Linked DNA regions of Parabacteroides chongii. The protein of the gene in region 2 interacts with the protein of the main gene of each other region in a pairwise test. Links are inferred from orthologs where the notes say so. Each region holds a gene or a part of one and is shown on either strand. Other genes may lie near its edges.

Region 1 (3,349 bases), 2.8 Mb from region 2 along the record:
TATCATAACAAGGGAGGCTCACCTTGGGCAAACTCCAATGTGATGGCGAAAGTAGCCGGAGTTGTAAAGACGAACACTTCTGTTTTCCCTGAAAAGAGGGACGACGGCTGGTGTGCTCGTTTGGAGACACGTATGGAAAGTGTGAAAGTGTTCGGCCTGGTCGATATCGAAGTCGTTGCAGCCGGTTCTGTTTTTCTTGGTACGGTGCATGAGCCGATCAAAGGGACAAAGAATCCGCAGAGCATGTTGAACAGCGGCGTTCCTTTTACGAAAAAGCCGAAAGCGATCCGTTTTGACTACAAGGTCAAGTCGGCACCGGAAAAGGATCGTATCCGTAGTACGGGATTCAGCCGTAAGTCGAAAGTGGCAGGGCAGGATTCTATTGCAGCCATTCTGTTTTTGCAGAAACGCTGGGAAGATAAGGAAGGAAATGTATATGCCAAACGTGTCGGAACCATGGTGCAGCGTTATATCTCATCGACAGACGGCTGGGTGAACGATGCCACTTATCCGATCATGTATGGAAATATCTCTTCCCATCCTGATTTCGAACCGTACATGCGCATACAGGTTGAAGAACGTTATACGATGAACAGCCAGGGGAAAAGTGTCCCGATTCAGGAGATCGGCTGGGCGGAAGAAGATGAAGAACCTACTCATATGGTTCTGCAGTTCACTTCCAGCCACGGTGGTGCCTATATCGGTTCTCCGGGTAATACGTTTTGGATTGATAATGTAAAACTAATATATTAACAAATTGACAATTGATAATGGACAATTGACAATTATTTGTCAGTACTTCCATTGTCAATTGTCAATTATCAATTGTCAATTGAAATGATTGAGGCAAAGATTAAAGCACTTCGTGATGAGCTGGAGCAACATAATTACAATTATTATGTACTTTCCGCACCGACTATATCAGACCGTGAGTTTGATGAGAAGATGAAAGAATTACAGGCATTGGAGGAAGCCCATCCTGAATTTGCCGATCCGCATTCACCTACGCAACGGGTAGGAAGCGACTTGTCGAAAGAATTCGAGCAGGTCGTACACCAATATCCGATGCTTTCTTTGGGGAACACCTATTCTGAAGAAGAGATACGTGATTTCTATGAGCGGACAGAACGTGCTTTGAACGAGCCTTTTGAGATTGTTGCCGAACTGAAATATGACGGTACTTCCATCTCTCTGATCTATGAAGACGGACGCCTGGTTCGTGCCGTTACCCGTGGCGACGGAACCCGGGGGGATGATGTGACGGCAAATGTAAAGACGATCCGTTCGGTCCCTTTGAAGTTACGCGGGGAAAATTATCCGGCTAACTTTGAACTCCGCGGAGAGATATTACTTCCGTGGGCGGAGTTCGACCGCCTGAATAAGGAGCGTGAAGAACAGGAAGAACCACTCTTCGCCAACCCGCGTAATGCCGCTTCCGGTACATTGAAACAGCAGAATCCGGCTATCGTGGCTTCACGTAAGCTGGATGCCTATTTCTATTATTTGCTGGGTGAGAACCTCCCTGCCGACGGGCATTATGAGAACTTGCAGATTGCCCGTACCTGGGGATTCAAAATACCGGATGTGATCCGTAAATGTAACAGCTTGCAGGATATCTTCGACTATATCGCTTATTGGGATGTGGAACGGAAGAACCTGCCGGTAGCAACGGACGGTATCGTACTGAAAGTAAACTCACTTCGCCAGCAGAAGAACCTGGGCTTCACAGCTAAGAGTCCGCGCTGGGCGATCGCTTATAAATTCCAGGCGGAGCGGGCGGTAACCCGTCTGAATTTTGTCTCTTTCCAGGTAGGACGAACAGGGGCGGTTACGCCGGTTGCCAATCTGGAGCCTGTATTGCTTGCCGGAACGACCGTGAAACGAGCTTCTTTGCATAATGCGGATATCATAGAAGGACTGGATTTGCATCTGGGCGATAATGTATATGTGGAAAAAGGAGGGGAGATCATCCCGAAGATCGTGGGGGTCGATGTCGATTCCCGTTCGATGTTACTGGGTGCGAAGGTCACTTTCATCAAGACTTGTCCGGAATGCGGTACGCTTTTGTATCGCCCCGAAGGGGAAGCGGCGCACTACTGTCCGAACGAATCCGGCTGTCCTCCACAGATAAAAGGGCGTATCGAACATTTCGTTACTCGTCGGGCGATGAATATAAATATGGGCCCCGAGACAGTAGAGGACTTGTTTGAAGCAGGTCTGGTCAGGAATGTTGCAGACTTGTATACACTGAAGACGGAAGACCTGTTGAGCCTGGAACGTTGGGCGGAGAAGAGTGCCCGTAATTTGATGGCAAGCCTGGAAGAATCCAAACAGGTTCCTTTTGAACGTGTATTGTTCGGATTGGGCATTCGTTATGTCGGTGAGACGGTGGCTAAACGTCTGGCTTCGGCTTTTCATTCGATGGAGCAATTGAAGGATGCTTCGTTGGAGGCACTGACGGAGGTGGACGAGATCGGTGAACGTATCGCACGCAGTGTGGTCGATTATTTTGCCGATGAAGACAATCGTATATTGGTTGCCCGCCTGCAAGTGGCCGGATTACAGATGGCTGTGGCGGAAGAAGTCTTGGCGAACCGTTCTGACAAATTGAAGGGACTGACGATCGTGATCAGTGGAACCTTCTCTCAGCATTCGCGCGACGAATATAAAGCTATGATCGAACAGCATGGCGGAAAGAACAGTGGTTCTGTTTCCGGTAAAACGGATTATATCCTTGCCGGGGATAATATGGGGCCGGCGAAACTGGAAAAGGCAGCTAAGCTGGGAGTAAAGATTATCAACGAGGATGAATTCTTAAATATGTTGGCAGAATGAGATTGACGAACCATTTTATCCGTAAAAAAGTAAAGGAACTGGCTGGACAGGCCGGGAAGCGTCAGAGTCATTTCTGCACTTTGAAGGATGCCCGCCATATTCTGGTTTTGTTCGATGCCGGGGATAGCAGCGTCGTCGAGCCTTGTCTTGAAACATTGCGTATGATGCATAAGAATATCAATGTTTGTACGTATGTATCCGGCGATACGGTTCCTGAAGTGAATCCGTCCTACATGGTTGTACACGCTAAGACGGATTTGGATATGTGGTATATACCCCAGGATGCTATACTGAAAAAGTTCTGTGCCTGTGACGCCGATATACTTATCGACCTTACACGTGGAGGTAATTATGTCATGCAATACTTATTGCTGAAGCATCCCGGTACTTTTAAAGTCGGGGCAAGGAGTAGTGAGCTCGATTTGTACGATCTCACTATTTCTGTGACAGAAAACGCTGATATAAAGCATATATTCGGACATATCTTATTTTATTTGCAAACAATCCGCTCCAA
Region 2 (4,074 bases):
AATAATATCTGTTCCACCCGTACTTCCGTTCGCTGAAAATACCAATCCTAACCCAGCTCCGCAAAGGAGTGCACCGATCATGATCGCCATAAATGGCTGATCGTGTAATATGGGATTACCTTTCAGCAGCCATTCAAAGAATGACAGGGATGCGGAAAGTGAGAATACTCCAAAGATTGTTTTTATAAGGAATTTGAATCCCAAAATCTTCAGAGCGGCTAATAGTAAGACTACATTGATAACAAAGTATGAAACCGACACCGGTATTGCACCGCCGGTGGCAAAGAATATCAGTGCGCAGATACCGCTTACACCACCGGTGACAATTTCATTAGACAGGATAAAAGCGTTGAACCCGAAACCATATAGTATGGTTCCCAGGAAAATCGTCAGATAATCCTTTATAAAATAATAAATAGCATAAGATTTACTTGTTTTCATCAGATTACGATATTAACGATCTTACCTGGAACGACAATGATCTTTTTAGGAGTCTTGCCTTCCGTCCACTTAGCAGAGCTTTCATGACTAAGAGCGGCTTTTTCAACCTCTTCACGGGGCATGTCAGCCGGAAGCTCCATACTGAAACGGGCTTTTCCGTTGAATGAGATAGCGTAAGTAACTGAATTTTCTTTCAGGTACTCTTCGTTGTGCTGAGGCCATTGAGCATCGCAGACCGTAGTCGTATGACCACATTCATGCCATAACTCTTCTGCAGTATGAGGTGCGAACGGAGCCAACAGGATAACCAGTTGCTCTAGGATAGCACGCTTATTACATTTCAGGCTGCCTAATTCGTTAATACAGATCATGAAAGCACTGATAGAAGTATTGTAAGAGAAATGCTCGATATCGAATGTTACTTTCTTGATCAGTTTATGTAATGATTTTAATTCCTCAGCTGTAGGTTCAGCGTCTGTGATCTGCAAACTTTCAGTGTTACCATAGAACAAAGCCCACAGTTTCTTCAGGAAGCGATGAACACCGTCGATACCATTTGTATCCCAGGGTTTAGATTGTTCCAACGGGCCTAAGAACATTTCATACAGACGTAAAGTGTCTGCACCGTATTTGTCTACGATCATATCCGGATTTACTACGTTGAACATCGATTTAGACATCTTTTCAACAGCCCATCCGCAGATATATTTACCGTCTTCCAGTATAAATTCTGCATTATGATATTCCGGACGCCAGTTTTTGAAAGCTTCGATATCCAGTATATCATTGGATACGATGTTAACGTCTACGTGAATAGGAGTTACTTCATACTGGTCTTTCAGGTTCAGGGATACGAATGTATTTGTATCTTTGATACGGTACACGAAGTTTGAACGTCCCTGGATCATACCTTGGTTGATCAGCTTGCGGAACGGTTCGTCTTCGCAGATTGTTCCCATATCATACAGGAATTTATTCCAGAAGCGACTGTAAATGAGGTGACCGGTAGCATGTTCCGTTCCACCGATATACAGGTCTACATTACGCCAGTATTCATTCACTTGTTTATCTACTAGGCCTTCATTATTATGAGGATCCATGTAACGCAGATAATAAGCGGAAGAACCGGCAAAGCCAGGCATAGTACAAAGTTCCAGCGGGAAGATTGTTTTATTGTCTATTTTGGATGTTTCTACAACCTTTTTGTTTACAGAATCCCAAGCCCATTTAGTTGCATGTCCCAATGGAGGTTCGCCTGTGGCTGTCGGCAGGAATTTATCCACTTCCGGCAGTTGTAACGGTAATGCTTCGAATGGTAACATCTGAGGCATTCCGTCGGCATCGTAATAAACAGGGAACGGTTCTCCCCAATAACGTTGGCGACTGAAGATGGCATCGCGCAGACGATAGTTAATCTTTACACGTCCCAGTTGATGTTCGGATACATATTTTTTGGTAGCAGCGATTGCTTCTTTTACAGTCAAGCCGTTTAATGACAAGTCGCAATAAGGAGTTACATCCGGTCTCGGTGAATTGCAGACAATACCTTCTTTGGCATCGAAGCTTTCTTCGCTTATATCGCAGCCTTCGATCAACGGAATGATAGGCAGGTTGAAATGTTTTGCAAATGCATAGTCGCGACTATCGTGTGCCGGAACTGCCATGATAGCACCTGTTCCATAGCCGGCCAATACATAGTCGCTAATCCAAACGGGTACTGCATCACCCGTGAACGGATTGATAGCATACGAACCACTGAATACACCGGTTACAGAACGATCGGCAATACGTTCACGTTCCGTACGTTTCTTGGTACGATCCAGATAAGCATCTACTTCCTGCTTTTGTTCAGCTGTCGTCAACTGAGCAACCAGTTCGCTTTCGGGAGCCAATACCATGAAAGTTACACCGAACATAGTATCTGCACGGGTTGTAAAGATGGTAAATTCTATATCACTATCTTTCACTTTGAATTGGATTTCGGCACCTTCGCTACGACCTATCCAGTTACGCTGTGTTTCTTTCAGTGAATCCGTCCAGTCGATCGTATCCAGTCCGTCCAGCAAACGTTGTGCATAAGCAGATACACGCAAACACCATTGGCGCATCATTTTCTGTTCAACAGGGAAACCACCGCGTTCGGAAACACCGTTCACGACTTCATCGTTAGCCAGTACGGTTCCCAATTCGGAACACCAGTTAACCATTGTATCACCCAGGTAAGCGATACGGTAGTTCAGCAATATAGCTTGTTTTTCTTTATCGCTTTTAGATTTCCATTCTTCAGCGGTAAATTGCATTTCTTCACCACAAGCAACATTCAGGCCTTCCGTACCTACTGTTTCAAATGCTTCGACCAGACTTTCGATAGGTAATGCTTTCTTTTCGTCGTTACAGTAATAACTGTTGAACATTTTAATAAATGCCCATTGTGTCCAGTGATAATATTCCTTATCACATGTACGGATTTCACGGCTCCAGTCGTAGCTGAAACCTATTTTGTCCATTTGCTCGCGATAACGGGCAATGTTTTGTTTGGTTGTTACTTCGGGATGTTGTCCGGTTTGGATAGCATATTGTTCTGCAGGCAGACCGTAAGCATCATATCCCATTGGGTGTAATACGTTAAATCCCTGTAACCGTTTGAAACGGGAATAAATATCAGAAGCGATATAACCGAGCGGATGTCCAACATGTAGTCCTGCACCGGATGGGTAAGGGAACATATCCAACACGTAGTATTTGGGTTTATCTTTGTTTTCTTTCACTTTATAAACCCCGTTGGCAATCCAGTATTCTTGCCATTTTTTCTCGATTTCTCTGAAATTGTACTCCATAATATCTAATCGTTTTTTATCGTTTTCAGTTTAAAGCCACAAAGTTAGTCAATTTATTTTGTTTTACTTCACATAACCTATTTTCGGTCTGGAGTTACCAGGCTTTTCTTTATTTTTAGAGGCAAGTTCTGCCAGGGCAAGATAGATATCGTCAAAATGTTGCTCATAGTTTTCATGATCTTTACTGAGACTTTCAATGTCTTCCTGAAGAAATTTGACTTGCTGCTCCAGTTCTGATAGCTTCTTATTAGTAGACAGTTTATCACAATTTGAGATAAACTGTTTTCTCATTTGAACAAAGGCACGCATGATGTTAATATTTACTTCAATAGCAATGTCACTATTAAGTATTCCGGAAAGCATGGCAAGTCCGGGTTCAGAAAAAGCGTAAGGAAGTAGTCTCCTTCCACCTCTACCATTTTTTGGTATCACAAATTGTGATACCAAAGAAAATTCTTCTTCATTAAGTTGGAACATGAAATCTGGAGGAAAACGTTTTATATTACGTTTGACAGACTGATTAAGTATTCTGGTTTCTACTTGATAAAGTTCAGCTAAGTCAAAATCCAACATGACTTGTATACCTCTGATCTCATAAATCTTGTTTTGTATTACCTGTAAATTCATAGTTTATAAATTTTGGTGATTAATAAGTGGCTAAATGTATGAATAATATTTATTTGTCAGAAGATTTCGATATACTTATTTTAATGATCTATGCATTCTCACTCAAATAAAGTGGCAAGTGAAACTATTTTTCTCCTTTCTTTGTTATAAGAACATCTTTATTAATGAA

What was found. Proteins that work in one complex are often made in the same cells at the same time.
Region 1: the proteins of leuS (region 2) and ligA interact in binary tests that used the Escherichia coli proteins (3 or more experiments, as listed by UniProt). The link is inferred for Parabacteroides chongii from one-to-one orthologs.

What each region holds. Positions count from the first base shown.
Region 1 is NZ_CP120849.1:4,300,827-4,304,175, forward strand. The notes cover bases 404-3,336. They hold ligA (NAD-dependent DNA ligase LigA), read left to right. Parts: upstream 404-837; coding sequence 838-2,835; downstream 2,836-3,336. Other genes in these bases: P3L47_RS16105 (PCMD domain-containing protein), read left to right, coding at 404-753; P3L47_RS16115 (DUF6913 domain-containing protein), read left to right, coding at 2,832-3,336. In the rest of the region: more of P3L47_RS16105, read left to right, coding at 1-403; more of P3L47_RS16115, read left to right, coding at 3,337-3,349. UniProt on the Escherichia coli protein: DNA ligase that catalyzes the formation of phosphodiester linkages between 5'-phosphoryl and 3'-hydroxyl groups in double-stranded DNA using NAD as a coenzyme and as the energy source for the reaction.
Region 2 is NZ_CP120849.1:1,537,455-1,541,528, forward strand. Bases 241-3,670 are described here. They hold leuS (leucine--tRNA ligase), read right to left. Parts: upstream 3,279-3,670; coding sequence 441-3,278; downstream 241-440. Other genes in these bases: P3L47_RS05835 (YitT family protein), read right to left, coding at 241-441; P3L47_RS05845 (ORF6N domain-containing protein), read right to left, coding at 3,342-3,670. Outside these bases: more of P3L47_RS05835, read right to left, coding at 1-240; more of P3L47_RS05845, read right to left, coding at 3,671-3,905.